Regions from separate parts of the Kitasatospora sp. NPDC034023 genome, predicted to be linked through region 1. Evidence: riboswitches for the same ligand, from Rfam matches in the RefSeq annotation. Region 1 holds a riboswitch; the other holds the start of a gene.
The links. A riboswitch is a leader RNA that binds a small molecule or an ion and turns the genes downstream of it on or off. The one in region 1 is predicted to bind thiamine pyrophosphate.
Positions count from the first base shown of each region.

Region 2: linked by a shared signal. The riboswitch ahead of ACZ52R_RS01795 (purine-cytosine permease family protein) and the one ahead of thiO (glycine oxidase ThiO) in region 1 are both predicted to bind thiamine pyrophosphate.

Region 1 is NZ_JBVIRY010000002.1:44,316-51,281, reverse strand. Features, by position in the region: gene ACZ52R_RS03095 (thiazole synthase) at 1-225, opposite strand, end outside; gene thiS (sulfur carrier protein ThiS) at 227-427, opposite strand; gene thiO (glycine oxidase ThiO) at 493-1,671, opposite strand; TPP riboswitch at 1,675-1,787, opposite strand; gene ACZ52R_RS03080 (NAD(P)/FAD-dependent oxidoreductase) at 1,929-3,137, shown strand; gene ACZ52R_RS03075 (Rv2175c family DNA-binding protein) at 3,180-3,545, shown strand; gene thiE (thiamine phosphate synthase) at 3,545-4,198, shown strand; gene ACZ52R_RS03065 (polyprenyl synthetase family protein) at 4,348-5,469, opposite strand; gene metF (methylenetetrahydrofolate reductase [NAD(P)H]) at 5,633-6,547, shown strand; gene ACZ52R_RS03055 (hypothetical protein) at 6,766-6,966, shown strand, end outside.
Region 2 is NZ_JBVIRY010000001.1:400,423-407,388, reverse strand. Features, by position in the region: gene ACZ52R_RS01810 (DUF5926 family protein) at 1-638, opposite strand, end outside; gene ACZ52R_RS01805 (ATP-binding protein) at 771-1,190, opposite strand; gene ACZ52R_RS01800 (glycerophosphodiester phosphodiesterase family protein) at 1,621-2,445, opposite strand; gene ACZ52R_RS01795 (purine-cytosine permease family protein) at 2,566-4,002, opposite strand; TPP riboswitch at 3,995-4,141, opposite strand; gene ACZ52R_RS01790 (S1C family serine protease) at 4,352-6,262, shown strand; tRNA gene ACZ52R_RS01785 (tRNA-Ser) at 6,340-6,427, shown strand; gene ACZ52R_RS01780 (MerR family transcriptional regulator) at 6,559-6,966, shown strand, end outside.

The DNA.
Region 1 (6,966 bases):
GCAGCCGGCCGTGTTGGGCAGCACGCGGATGCCGTTGCGGGTCAGCACGTCCAGGACGGAGCCCTGGGTGCCCGCGTCGACCCGGCGCATCGCGACGGTGGTCAGCTCGGTGCCGGAGGCGAGCAGCGCGCGCTCCAGCACCTCCAGGCTCGGCGCGCCGCCGGTGCCCATGATCAGCCGGGAGGAGAAGCTCGTCCCGGCGATGGTCAGCAGGTCGTCGGCCATCTCAGCCTCCCTGCACGGCGGTGAGGATCTCGACCCGGTCGCCCGCGGTCAGCGGCGTCTCGGACCACGAACTGCGGGGCACCACGGCCTCGTTGAGGGCGGCGGCGACGCCGGAGTTGGCCCGGCTGACGGTGGCCACCACCTCGGCGAGGGTCGTCGCGGCCGGCACCTCGCGGGGCTTGCCGTTGACGGTCAGTGCGATCTCGTCCGGACCGGTTTCGTTCGGTGCGGTCTCGTTCGGGCCGGTTTCGTTCGGTGCGATCTCGGTCATGCCAGGGCCTTCGTGGTGGGGCGAGCGGGGGCGGGGGAGAACCGGGTGGGGGTGAACGGCTGCGCCAGTTCGGGGAGTTCGCCGGTGGCCAGGTACTCGGAGAGCAGGTCGGCGGTCACCGGGGTGAGCAGCACGCCGTTGCGGTAGTGGCCGGTGGCGGCGACCAGCCCGGGCAGTGACGTCGGGCCGAGCAGCGGCGCGTTGTCGGGCGAGCCCGGGCGCAGACCGGCCGAGGTCTCCGCGAGCGGGAGTTCGGTGAGACCCGGGACCAACTCGTGCGCGTCGCGCAGGAGTTCGTACACCCCGCCGGCGGTGACCGTGGTGTCGTAGCCCTGCTCCTCGGTGGTCGCGCCGATCACCAGCTCGCCGTTCTCCCGCGGCACCAGGTAGATGTGCCGGCCGCGCACCACGGCGCGGACGTTGCGGGAGAGGAACGGCCGGTAGGCGTCGGGGACCCGTAGGCGCAGCACCTGCCCCTTCACCGGGCGGATCGCGGGCAGCACGCCCTCGGGCAGACCGGCCAGCCGGTGGCTGTGCGGGCCGGCGGCGAGCACGACCTGGTCGGCGGTCACGGTCTCGTGCGTGCTCAGGCGGGCGCCGACCGCGCGGCCGCCCTCGACCAGCAGCTCAACCGCCTCGGCGGCCCGGACGACGACGCCCGCGCGCTCCCCGGCCGACAGCAGCGCGGTGAGCATCCGCCGGCCGTCCACCTGGTGGTCGTCCGCGACGTGCAGGCCGCCGCGCACCCCGGGGGCGAGCATCGGCTCCAGCCTGCGGGCCTCCCGGCCGGTCAGCCAGGTCGAGTCCAGGCCCAGCCGCCGGTGGAAGGCGTGCAGTTCGCGCAGTTCCTCGCGGTCGTCGGAGTCCAGCGCGACGGCGATCGTGCCGCACTGGCGGTAGCCGGTGTCCTGGCCGCCGCTCGCCTCCGTGAGTTCGGCGACGAAGTCCGCGTACCGCTCGTTGGAGGCCATGCCGAGGCGCAGCAGCGGCTCCTCGCCGTACTGGAGCTCGGTGACCGGGGCGAGCATCCCGGCCGCGACCTTGCCCGCCCCGCCGCCGGGGGTGGGGTCGACCACGACGGTCCGCAGCCCTCGCTGCGCCGCCCGCCAGGCGACGGCGAGGCCGATGATGCCCCCGCCGATCACCAGGACGTCGGGTGGGGCGCCTGATGGCATGCGTGTCAAAGCTGCTCTTCTCCCTTCGCCGGTATGACCCGGATCAGGTTCGGACGGTCGCAGGCCGTGCCAGCCCGCCTCTCAGCCCGGTTCGCCGGGCTCCCGTGATGGTGTCCCCACCATAACGCCGGGGCCCGGCCCGGCCGAAGGGCCGGACGAAGGGTGGACAGGGGGAGGCGGAAGGGGGCCGCTCGGCGCGAGGCCGCGCCTGAACGAAGGGTGGACGGCCCGGAAGCGGTGGCGTCGCGCTGAGTACAGTGACGGGCGTGGCAGAGCTGAGCGGGACGGATCAGGTGGTCGTCGTCGGGGCCGGGCTGGCCGGGGCGCAGTGCGCCCTGAAGCTGCGGCAGGGCGGTTGGCGGGGGCGGATCACGCTGGTCGGCGAGGAGCCGCACGCGCCGTACGACCGGCCACCGCTCTCCAAGGACGTGCTGCTCGGCAAGAGCGACAGCACCACCCTGGACATCGACTACGCGAACCTCGGCATCGAGGTCCGCACCGGCCGCCGGGCCACCGGCCTCACCCCCGGCGTGCTGCACACCGACGACGGCGACCTCCCGTACGGCTCGCTGGTGATCGCCACCGGCGCCGTCCCGCGCGCCCTGCCCGGCGCCGAGCGGGCCCACCTGCTGCACACCCTGGACGACGCGCTGGCGCTGCGCGCGCTGCTGCGCCCCGGCCTGCGGCTGGTGCTGGTCGGCGCGGGCTGGATCGGCGCCGAGGTGTCCACCGCCGCCCGCGAGGCGGGCTGCGAGGTGACCGTGGTCGAGGCGGGCCCGGCGCCGCTGCCCGGCGCGCTGCCGACCGCGATCGGCTCGGCGATGGCCGCCTGGTACGCCGAGGCCGGCGTCGACCTGCGCTGCGGGGTCGGCGTGGCCGCCGTCGAGCCCGGCGCGGTGCTGCTGGCGGACGGCTCGCACCTGCCCGCCGACGAGGTGGTGGTCGGCATCGGCGCCCGGCCCGCGACCGAGTGGCTGACCGGCTCCGGCGTCGAACTGGACGGGACCGGCGCCGTCGTGGTGGACGCGCGGCTGCGCACCAGCCTGCCCGGTGTCTTCGCGGCCGGGGACTGCGTCAGCTACCCCTCGGCCCGGGCCGGCGGCCGGCTGGCCGTCCAGCACTGGGACCACGCGCTGCAGTCCGGCGAGGCGGCGGCCGCCGCCGTCCTCGGTGCGGACGCGCCGCCGTACGACCCGGTGCCGTACTTCTGGTCGGAGCAGTTCGGGCGGATGGTCCAGTACGTGGGCCGGCACGCCGAGGGCGACGAGCCGCTGTGGCGCGGCAGCCCGCAGGACGGCTCCTGGGCGGTGCTCTGGCTGCGCGACGGGGTGCCGAGCGCGCTGCTGACCGTGGACCGGCCGCGCGACCTCACCCAGGGACGGAAGCTGATCGAACGCGGTGCGGCGCTGGACCCGGCCCGCGCGGCGGACCCCTCGGTTCCGCTGAAGTCGGCGGTCGCCGGGTAGCGGCTGGTGCGCGGCGGGCCGCGGAGGTGGCAGTCTGGTGGCGTGAGTGAGATCGAAAGCAAGATTGAAGCCCTGGTCGCCGAGTGGATGTACCTCCCCGACATCTCCGAGCAGTGGGGGGTGCGCGTCACCGAGGTGCGCGACCTGGTCCGCAGCGGCGGCCTGATCGCCGTCCGGCGGGGCCCGAACAAGTCGCTGCAAGTCCCTGCGGCGTTCATCGACGGCCAGGGGCTGGTCAAGCACCTGTCCGGCACCCTGACCGTGCTGCGCGACTGCGGGTACAACGACGTGGAGATCCTGGAGTGGCTCTTCACCGAGGACCCGTCGCTGCCCGGCAGCCCGATCCAGGCACTGCGGGAGAACCGCGGCACCGAGGTCAAGCGCCGCGCCCAGGCGATGCTGATCTGATGGCGGCGGACACGCCGCGCGCCCGCCTGGCGGACGCGCGCCTCTACCTGTGCACCGACGCCCGCCGCGAGCAGGGCGACCTCGCCGAGTTCCTCGACGCGGCGCTGGCGGGCGGGGTGGACATCGTCCAGCTGCGTGACAAGGGCCTGGAGGCCAAGCAGGAGCTGGCGGCCCTGGAGGTCTTCGCCGACGCCTGCCGTCGGCACGGCAAGCTGCTGTCCGTCAACGACCGCGCCGACGTCGCCCACGCGGCCCGGCCGGACGTGCTGCACCTCGGCCAGGACGACCTGCCGGTGCCGGCCGCCCGGGCGATCCTCGGCGAGGACGTCCTGATCGGCCGGTCCTGCCACGCCGAGTCCGAGGTGGACGCGGCGGTCGCCGAACCCGGGGTGGACTACTTCTGCACCGGCCCGGTCTGGCCGACCCCGACCAAGCCGGGCCGCCCGGCACCGGGCATCGGCCTGGTCTCGTACGCGGCGAAGCAGGCCACCGACCGGCCGTGGTTCGCCATCGGCGGGATCGACCTCGGCAACCTGGACGAGGTGCTGGCCGCCGGTGCCCGCCGGATCGTCGTGGTCCGGGCCATCACCGCCGCGGAGGACCCGCGGGCGGCCGCCGCCGAGCTGTCCCGCCGGGTGCGCGCGGCGCTCTGACCGCCGCCGAGGACCGCCTTTGAGGCCGTCGCCGTCCGCCAGTACTTGCGGACGGTGGCGGTCTCGGCCACGTCTTCAGTACTTGCGGATGGTGGCGGCTTCGGCCACGTCTTCAGTACTTGCGGATGGTGGCGGCTTCGGCCACGTCTTCAGTACTTGCGGATGGTGGCGGCTTCGGCCAGTGCCAGCAGCACCCCGCGGGCCCGTTCGTCCACCAGCGGGGCCGCCTGCAGCGCGGCCAGCGACTGCCGCATCAGCTCCTCGATCCGGTGCTCCACCAGCTCGGGCGCGCCGCTGCGGGCGACCAGTTCGCGCAGCCCGGCGACCTCCTCGGGTGCCAGGTCCGGCGCGCCGAGCCGCTCGTCCAGGTGCCGGGCGTCGGCGGTGGGCAGGCCGCGCATCGCGTGCGCGACCAGCAGGGTGCGCTTGCCCTCGCGCAGGTCGTCCCCGGCCGGCTTTCCGGTGACCGCCGGGTCCCCGAAGACGCCGAGCAGGTCGTCCCGCAGCTGGAACGCCTCGCCCAGTGGCAGCCCGAACGCCCCGAGGGCCTCGACCAGCTCGGGTCCGGCCCCGGCCAGCAGTGCTCCGACCTGCAGCGGGCGTTCGATCGTGTACTTCGCGGACTTGTAGTGCAGCACCGTCTGCGCCCGGTCCAGCGCGCCCTCGTCCGTCGAGTCGCCGGCCACCGGCTCCAGCACGTCCAGGTACTGGCCGAGCATGACCTCGGTGCGCATCAGGTCGAACACCGGCTTGGCGGCCAGCACGGCGGCCGGCTCCAGGCCGGAGCGCAGGAACAGCTCGTCGCACCAGATCAGCAGCAGGTCGCCGAGCAGCACCGCGGCCGAGGCGCCGTACTGCTCGCGGTCCCCGCGCCAGCCGCTGTCGCGGTGCAGCGCCTCGAAGCGGCGGTGGATCGAGGGCAGGCCGCGGCGGGTGTCGCTGCGGTCCATCAGGTCGTCGTGCACCAGGGCACTCGCCTGGAGCAGTTCCAGGGCGGCGGCCGCGTTGGCGATCCCGTCGCCCCCGTCGCCCCCCGGGCTGGCCGGGCCGCCGGCGGCCCGCCAACCCCAGTAGCAGAAGGCCGGGCGCAGCCGCTTGCCGCCGTCGAGCAGGAAGTCGCGCAGCGCGTCGGACGCGGGGACCAGCTGGGGCGAGATCTTGCCGAGCAGCGCGGACTGGCCGTCCATGAACGCGGCGAGCGCGGCGTTGACGCGTGTGCGGACGTCCTCCACGTCAATGGGATTGGCCGGCCGGGTGCTGGACGAGGTCACGATGGGGCTCCGCTGGTTCTCTGGGGTGCAGCAAGCGTAGCTGGGCGGCTGGGAACGGGCGTGCGAGCAGCCCTGCGGGGTCAACCGGAATGCCGTCCACTAATTGTCTCAATCCGTGGAATCGGGTTGTCCGGCCTCCATGAGGGGCGGATAGCCTGCCAGCATGGCACTCGGTATCGCTTCCACGAGAACGGATCGCGCACTGACCGTCCGCGAACTCCTGGCGGCCGGCAAGCGCTCCTTCTCCTTCGAGTTCATGCCGCCGCGCACCGAGGTCGGTGAGCAGAAGCTCTGGGACGCCATCCGTCGACTCGAACCGCTCGACCCGAACTTCGTCTGCATGACGTACGGCGCGGGCGGCTCCTCGCGCGAGCGCACGGTCAACATGGTCGGCCGGATCGCCACCGAGACCACGCTGACCCCGGTCGCCCACCTGACCGCCGTCGACCACTCGATCGCGGAGCTGCGCAACATCATCGGCCAGTACGCCGACCAGGGCGTGCGGAACGTCCTCGCCGTCCGGGGTGACCCGCCGGGCGACCCGCTGGGCGAGTGGGTCAGCCACCCCGAGGGCGTCACCTACGCGTACGAGCTGGTGGAGCTGATCAAGGGCATCGGCGACTTCTGCGTCGGCGTCGCGGCCTCGCCGAACATGCACCCGCGTTCGAGCAACTGGGACGACGACATCCGGCACTTCGTGGCGAAGATCCGCTCCGGGGCCGACTACGCGATCACCCAGATGTTCTTCGAGGTGGACGACTACCTGCGGCTGCGCGACCGGGTGACCGCCGCCGGCTGCGAGACGCCGATCATCCCGGAGATCATGCCGGTCACCAACGCCAAGCAGCTGGAGCGTTTCCCGCAGCTCAGCGGCTCGCCCTTCCCCGCCGACCTGGAGGCCCGCCTGCGGGCGGCCATCGACGACCCGGCGGCGCTGCGGGCCGTCGGCATGGAGCACGCCACGGCGATGGCCGAACGGCTCCTGGCCGAGGGTGCGCCCGGTCTGCACTTCATCACGCTGAACCACTCGACGGCGACGCTGGAGATCTACCAGAACCTGGGGCTGCACAAGCGCTGAGCCGCGGCCCGCCGCCTGCGGGTGGTCCTGGCCCGACTGCCGTGCTGACGTCGGGTGTTCACGAGTCCGTCACCGTTCCGACGGGGACGGGCTCGGTCGTGTGCGGCCGGTTCCGGGTGCGGTGGGAACGCGATGCGGTACCCCGGCCGTTGAACCGGTACAGTCGCCGGACACGCGCGGCGTGGACGCGCGGGCACGCGACTGGAGGTAGCGGGCGGATGGGCATCGGATACCTGCTGCTGTACGCCGCGTTGGCGGTGGTGGCGCTCTGGCTGGTCGCCGAGGTGCTGCTGCAGAACCGGGCGCCGCTGCACTGGCGGGCCCTGGCCCTGGTCGGCTTCCTGGGCGTGGCCGCCGGGATGAACCTCGGGTCGGTCGTGGTGATCGGGGCCGGCGCGGTGCTGTTCGCGGTCGGCCAG
Region 2 (6,966 bases), on a different contig from region 1:
AGCTTCTCGGTCGGGATGGCCGAGGCGTTGGCGCGCTCCAGGGAGGCGGCGACCTCTCCGGTGGCGGTCTCGGCGTCCTCCAGCCAGAACTCGAAGCCGGTGTGCACGACGGGCGCGAACGCGGCGGTGGTGTCCAGCAGGTCCTGCAGGCGGCGCCCGCCCGGGACGGTCCGGCGGGCCGGCACCGGGGTGCCCGGCTCGGTGGCCAGGGCCAGCTCCAGGGCGTCCGCGAGGTCGCGGCTGAGGTCGCCGGAGGCGGACTGGGTCTGCAGGCCGAGCAGGATCGAGCCGTCCTGGCGGCGCAGGGCCGGCCAGGCCAGCGGCAGCACGGTGGCCAGGGTCACCGACGGGACGTCGCCCTCGGCGCCGTCGGCCACGCCGGGGGCCAGCGTCAGCGGCACCGTGGCGGCGGGCACCAGCTCGCGCAGCGCCACCCAGTCGGCCTCGCCCGACAGGCCCTCGAACGGGCGGTGCACCAGCTCCTGCACCGCGTGCGAGGCCTCCCGGCCGTGGCAGGCCTTGTAGCGGCGGCCCGAGCCGCAGGGGCAGTCCTCGCGGGCCCCGACCACGGGGATCTCGCCCGTGACGGCGGTGGTGGACTGGCGCTGCGGCGCCTTCTTGGCGGCCTTCTTGCCCATGGTGCGGCTCTCCCGGGAACGGTGGTCCTGTGTCCCGGGAAGCCTACTGACGTTCCTGCGGCACCCGCGCTTCCCCCGGCGCGCGCGAACGCGCCGGGGCGGGGCGGGCAGACGGGGCGGGCGTACGGGGCTCTACGCGCTACGGGCGTCGCCTCCGGTGCGCCGGGCGTGCCGGGCGCGGGCGGGCAGCGCCGCCCAGACCGTCACCTCGCCGGGCGCGTCGCGCACGCCCCAGTCGCCGGCCAGCTGGTCGACGATGCTCAGGCCGCGGCCACCGCGCGAGGTCAGCGAGGGACGGGCGGGCAGCGGCCGGGTGGCCGCGCCGCCGTCGGTGACCTCCAGCGTCAGCATGCCGTCCGCGTGCAGCTGCCAGCGGACCAGCACACCGCCGTCCGGCTCGTCCGTGCCTTCGCGGTGCTCCGGGCCGCCGGGCGCGGGATGCGTCCCGGACGGGACGCCGACCAGCACCTGCCCGAGCACCTCGGCTCGCGCGCCGCGACCGAGCGCCGGCAGCGGGCCGAGCGGACGGGCGTACCGGCACGCATTGCTCAACAGTTCGGAAAGGATCAGAACAGCATCATCGATGACCGGTTCCGGTATCTTCCGGTCACCCAGATCTCGACGCAGTCGGCGCCGTGCGACCCCGACACTCGCTGGGCCGTGCGGCACTGCCATGGTCGATGAAGTCGGCACTTCACGCGCCACCATCAACGCCACCCCCGGACCTCCTTCAGCGTATGCCGAGGGAGAGATGCCCCTTGGTAATGCGTCGGAAACGAGCACCAGGCGATCCCGCGAGCCCATTTCGAGCGTGGCGACCGAGGGTCGACATGAGGTCATTCCATGCTCACCCTCTGTCGTCCGAGGGCAAGAATTTCCGGCAATATCGTGCGAGGAAGGTTTGACTGCCGACCAGAGTGATCAGTGCGCACCGGTACGGCCGTCGGTGCGGCCGTCGGTACGTCGGCGGATCACCGTCCGGTCACCGGCCGAGCTGCGCCAGCACCTCGGCGGGCCGGTTGGTGATGATCGCGGAAACGCCGAGTTCCAGGCAGAGTTCGACGTCGGCCGGTTCGTCCACCGTCCACACGTGCACCTCGTGCCCCAGCTCCCGCAGCCGGGTCACCAGCTGCGGACGGGCCCGCACCAGCTCGATGCCCGGCCCGGCGATCCGCGCCCCGCCCGGCAGCGGCGCACCCTCGCGCAGCTTGCCGAGCAGCGGCAGCGTCCGCTCGAACAGGAACACCCGCCGGTACTCCGGCGCGGCGGCGGCCACCCGGTTCAGCGCGATCGACGAGAAGCTCATGATCCGGGCGGACGGGCGGTCGCCCTCCCGGGCCGCGCCGATCTTGAACCGCTCCAGCATCCGCAGCAGCTCGGCCTCCACCAGGCCGCGGAAGCGCACCGGGTGCTTGGTCTCGATCGCCAGGTCCACCGGGCGGCCGCAGTCCACTACCAGCTCCAGCAGACGCTCCAGCGGCAGCACGCCGCGCAGCTCCGGGTCGGTGCTGGGGCGGCCGGTCTTCCAGGCCCCGAAGTCGTACGACTGCAGCTCGGCGAGCGTCATCGCCGAGACGGTGCCGCGGCCGTTGGACACCCGGCCGATCCGCCGGTCGTGCACGCAGACCAGGTGGCCGTCGGCCGTCACCCGGACGTCGCACTCCACCGCGTCCGCGCCCTCGTCGAGCGCGCGCCGGTAGGCCGCGAGGGTGTGTTCGGGCAGGGCGTGGGAGGAACCGCGGTGGGCGATCACCTGGACGGACGGCGCGGTGCGCGCCTCCGGCGAGGACAGGTCTGGGCTGGTCACAGGGCCAACGATAGGCGGCGGAGGTAACGCGGAGGCGAAGACGGCCCCAACCTGTGGGGCCGTCTCCGGGTGCCGGGTGCCGGGTGCTGGGTTCGGGTACCCGGCGCCCGGCGCCCGGCGTCAGCGCGCGGCGCGGCGGGAGAGCGGGGTGAGCGCCCAGGTGGCCAGGGCCGGCACCAGGAAGGCGAACAGCGAGGCCGACGTCCACTCCTGCGGGGTGAAGTGCAGGGCCTCCTGGGCGGCGGTCCAGAAGTTCGTCCACCAGTCGGCGACCTTGGTCGGCGCGATGAACTGGTAGACGGCGAAGCCCAGCACCCACGGCAGCAGCATCGTCCAGCGGGCGGGCGCGTCCTCGGAGAGGTTCCAGCCGCGGCGCCCGGCGCCGAGGAAGAAGTCCACCGCCAGCACCGCCAGCAGCGGCACGAACACCGAGCCGATCAGGCCGAGGAAGCTGTAGTAGGTGTCGGTGAACTGGTCGATCTGCAGCGCCAGCACGGTGGTCAGCACGCCGATCACGCCGCTCAGCACCCGGCGGTCCACCCGCGGCAGCAGGTTCTGCACCGACATCGCGGTCGAGTACACGTTGGCGAACGACTGGTCCGTCTCGCGCAGCACCAGCACCAGCAGGAACAGCCAGCCGGCCCAGACGCCGAGGAAGGAGTCGAAGAGCTTGTTCGGGTCGCCACCGGACTGCAGCAGCGCCATCAGGCCGAGCACGTAGCACCAGACCTGGGCGATCGTGTAGCCGGAGAAGCTGCCCCAGAACGCCGAGCGCGGGGTGCGCGAGTGCCGGGTGTAGTCGGCGGCCAGCGGGACGAAGGAGATCGACACCGCGATCATCGCGTCGGTCGCGCCCAGGAAGCCGTGCCAGTTGCCGGCGCCCGGGTCCGGCACGCCCTGGCGGCCCAGCTGGACCGTGAAGTACACCATCGCGACGGCGACCGCCCCGGCCACGAAGCGGCGCAGCACCGCGATCGAGCCCAGCGGCCAGATGGTCAGCGCGGTCGTCAGGGCGCCCGCGAGCAGCACGAACAGCCAGCGGTAGCCGGTGGTGTGGGCGACGGTCTGGGCGCCCGCCGAGATCGTCAGCAGCTCGAACACGCCCCAGCCGACGCACTGCACGATGTTCAGCACCGTCGGCAGGTACGACAGCCGGGTGCCGAACAGCCCGCGCAGGTTCGCCATCGCGGGGGCGCCGGTCCGGGCGCCGATCAGCGCGGCCACGCCGAGCATCGCGGTGCCGACCGCCGTACCGACCACGATCGCGGTCACCGCGGCGGCCAGCGACAGCTCGCTGCCGGGGGCGCCGAGCACGGTGGCGGCGGTCGAGAAGCCGATCAGGCTGACGCCCAGGTTCATCCAGAGCGCGAAGTGGTCCCGGAAGCGCAGCGTGCGCGGCGGCTCGGTGTCCAGGACCAGCGGCGCCTCGACGCGCTCGGAACGGTCCCGCACGGCGGTCGCCGTGGTGGCCGCAGCGGTGGTCGCCGCAGCGGTGGACTCGGGGAAATCCTTGGACGCGGCAGCGTCCGAAGAAGAGGATGACGAAGCAGACGGCATGGCCGATACTCCCTACGCCGGCATTACCCGGACAGGTTCCGGCGGTCAGCGCCCCCTCGACCGTCCACCTCGCTCGCGTGGCGTACGGTCGACATGCGCACTCTCAGCCTGGTCGGTCCAAGCTCCCGCGTGTCAGTTTGGAGCGACAGGCTAACCGGCACAGGGGTGAACACCCAAGGCCAGGGCGTGCGCGGTCCGCATCGCGGGACGCCCGGCGGGGAGGGGGGAGCCCTCGGCCGTCGGCACCGGCTAAGGATTCTTATGAGTTCTTCAGAGGGGTCCTTACGGCAATCGAATCGACAGTGCGAAAAACTATGGTCCTTGGTTCTGCCAGCTATGGAGGTCGTCCGTGAGCACCGAGCGCGAGGTTGGGCCCACCGGGCCGCAGGGGGAGCAGCCCGCCGGCCAGGGGGCGGCTGAGTCCGCTTCCGAAGGCCCCGCTCAGGGCGGGCACCAGTCGACCATGGCCTTCCGCCGGGTCCCCGAGCCGGAGGCGGCCACCGGCGAGGCCGTCCCCGCCGAGGCCGCCCCGGCGGACGCGGCGCCGGCGGACGGCGGGCACAAGCCGACCATGGCGTTCCGTCGGGTGCCCGAACCCGAGGCGGCCACCGGCGAGGCCGGCACGGCCGAGACCGTCCCGGCCGAGGGCGGGCACAAGCCCACCGTCGCCTTCACCAAGGTCCCCGCGCCGGAGGCACCGGCGGCCGCGCCCGAGGCAGCCGCCCCGCCGGTGGCGCCCGCCGCGCCGGTCGCCGAGGAGCACGCCGTCGACCCGGCCACCGGGTACATCGACGCGCCGCCGCCGGTCCTGCCGCCCGCCGCGCCCGTGGCCCCGGCGGCAGCGCCCGTGGCCCCGGCGCTGCCGCCGGCCGCCAACCCGTACGCCACCCCGACCCACGGCGTCCCCGCCGCCGGTGCGCACGACGCGTACGGCGCCGCCGCAGCCGCCCCCGGTACCCCGGCCGCCCACGGCACGCCCGCCGCGCACGGCCACCACCCGTTCGGTGCGGGCCAGCCGCTCGGCGGCTGGGGCCCGACCCACGACGCCACCTCCGGCGGCGCGGGCTACCCCGGCGGCCCGGCGGGCCCGCTCGGCTACCCGGCCGACTACCCCGGCGGCCCGGACGGCGGCGGCCCGCGCAAGAAGCGCGGTGGACTGGTCGCCCTGATCGCTGCCGTCGCACTGGTCGCCGGTGTGGCCGGCGGCGCGCTCGGCGTGACCGTGGCCGACCGCAACGACAGCAGCAGCTCCGCGGACGACCACCGCAGCACCACCGTCCAGGCCAGCGACACCCAGAAGAACGAGCCCTCCCCCGGCTCGATCGCCGCCATCGCGCAGAAGGCGCTGCCCAGCGTCGTCACCATCAAGGCGCAGGGCAACGGCGAGTCCGGCACCGGCACCGGCTTCGTCTTCGACACCGAGGGCCACATCCTCACCAACAACCACGTGGTCGCGCCGACCCTCAACGGCGGCAAGCTGACCGTCAAGTTCGCCGACGGCACCTCGTACAACGCCTCGGTGCTGGGCCACGCCGAGGGCTACGACGTCGCCGTGGTCAAGATCGACAACCCGCCGAAGAGCAAGCTGGCCCCGCTGCCGCTGGCCGACTCCGACAAGGTCAACGTCGGCGACGCCACCGTCGCGATCGGCGCGCCGTACGGCCTGGAGTCCACCGTCACCAGCGGCATCATCAGCGCCAAGGACCGCCCGGTCGCCTCCGGCGACGACACCGGCTCGCAGGCCTCGTACATGAACGCCCTGCAGACCGACGCCTCGATCAACCCCGGCAACTCCGGCGGCCCGCTGCTCGACTCCGGCGGCGCCGTGGTCGGCATCAACTCGGCGATCCAGTCCAACGCCTCCGCCAACGGCCGGGCCGGCAGCATCGGCCTGGGCTTCGCCATCCCGATCAACCAGGCCAAGTGGGTCGCGGACACCCTGATCAAGACCGGCAAGCCGGTCTACGCCAAGCTCGACGTGCTGCGCAACGACGACTACAAGGGCGACGGCGCGCAGATCCAGACCAAGGACATCCAGGGCCAGCCCGCCGTCACCCCCGGCGGCGCCGCCGACAAGGCCGGCCTCAAGCCGGGCGACGTCATCACCAAGCTCGGCGGCGTGCCGATCGAGAACGGCCCCGCCCTGGTCAGCCGGATCTGGACGCACAAGCCCGGCGAGACCGTCGACGTCGAGTACACCCGCAACGGCCAGACCCTCACCACCAAGGTCACCCTCGGCCAGCGCGACGGCGACCAGTGACCGCCGCCCGCTGACCCGCGACGCCGCGAAACCGTGTGCGCCGAACCCCGCGGGACCCGTTAGGCTGACCTCCGCCTGGAGAGCTGCCCGAGCGGCCTAAGGGAACAGTCTTGAAAACTGTCGTGGCGTGACCCGTCACCGTGGGTTCGAATCCCACGCTCTCCGCTGGTTAGGAGAACCACCTGCTCAGGGCGGGTGCCGACATCAAGTCGGCACCCGCTCTCGGTGTTTCCGGGGAGCGGTCCGGCGGTCGGGGTTGACCCTGACACCGTGGGAGGCGATGGGGTGGACGCATCATGTTGAACATCGGAGACTTCGCCAGCCACGGCCGGGTGTCGGTGCGGATGCTGCGCCACTACGACGCGATCGGCCTGCTGCGGCCCGCCCGGGTGGACCCGGTCAGCGGCTACCGCTCGTACGAGGCGGCCCAACTCGCCCGGCTCAACCGGGTGATCGCGCTCAAGGAGCTCGGCTTCACGCTGCAGCAGGTGCGGGCCGTCCTGGACGACGAGGTGGACGCCGCCGAACTGCGCGGGATGCTGCGGCTGCGGCGGGCCCAACTCGCCGAGGCGATCGCGGCGGACGAGCTGCGGCTGGCCCGGGTGGAGGCGAGGCTCCGGACGATCGAGAGTGAGGGGACCATGTCCACGCACGATGTCGTGGTGAAGCCGGTGCCGTCCGTCCGGGTGGCCCAACTGGCCGGT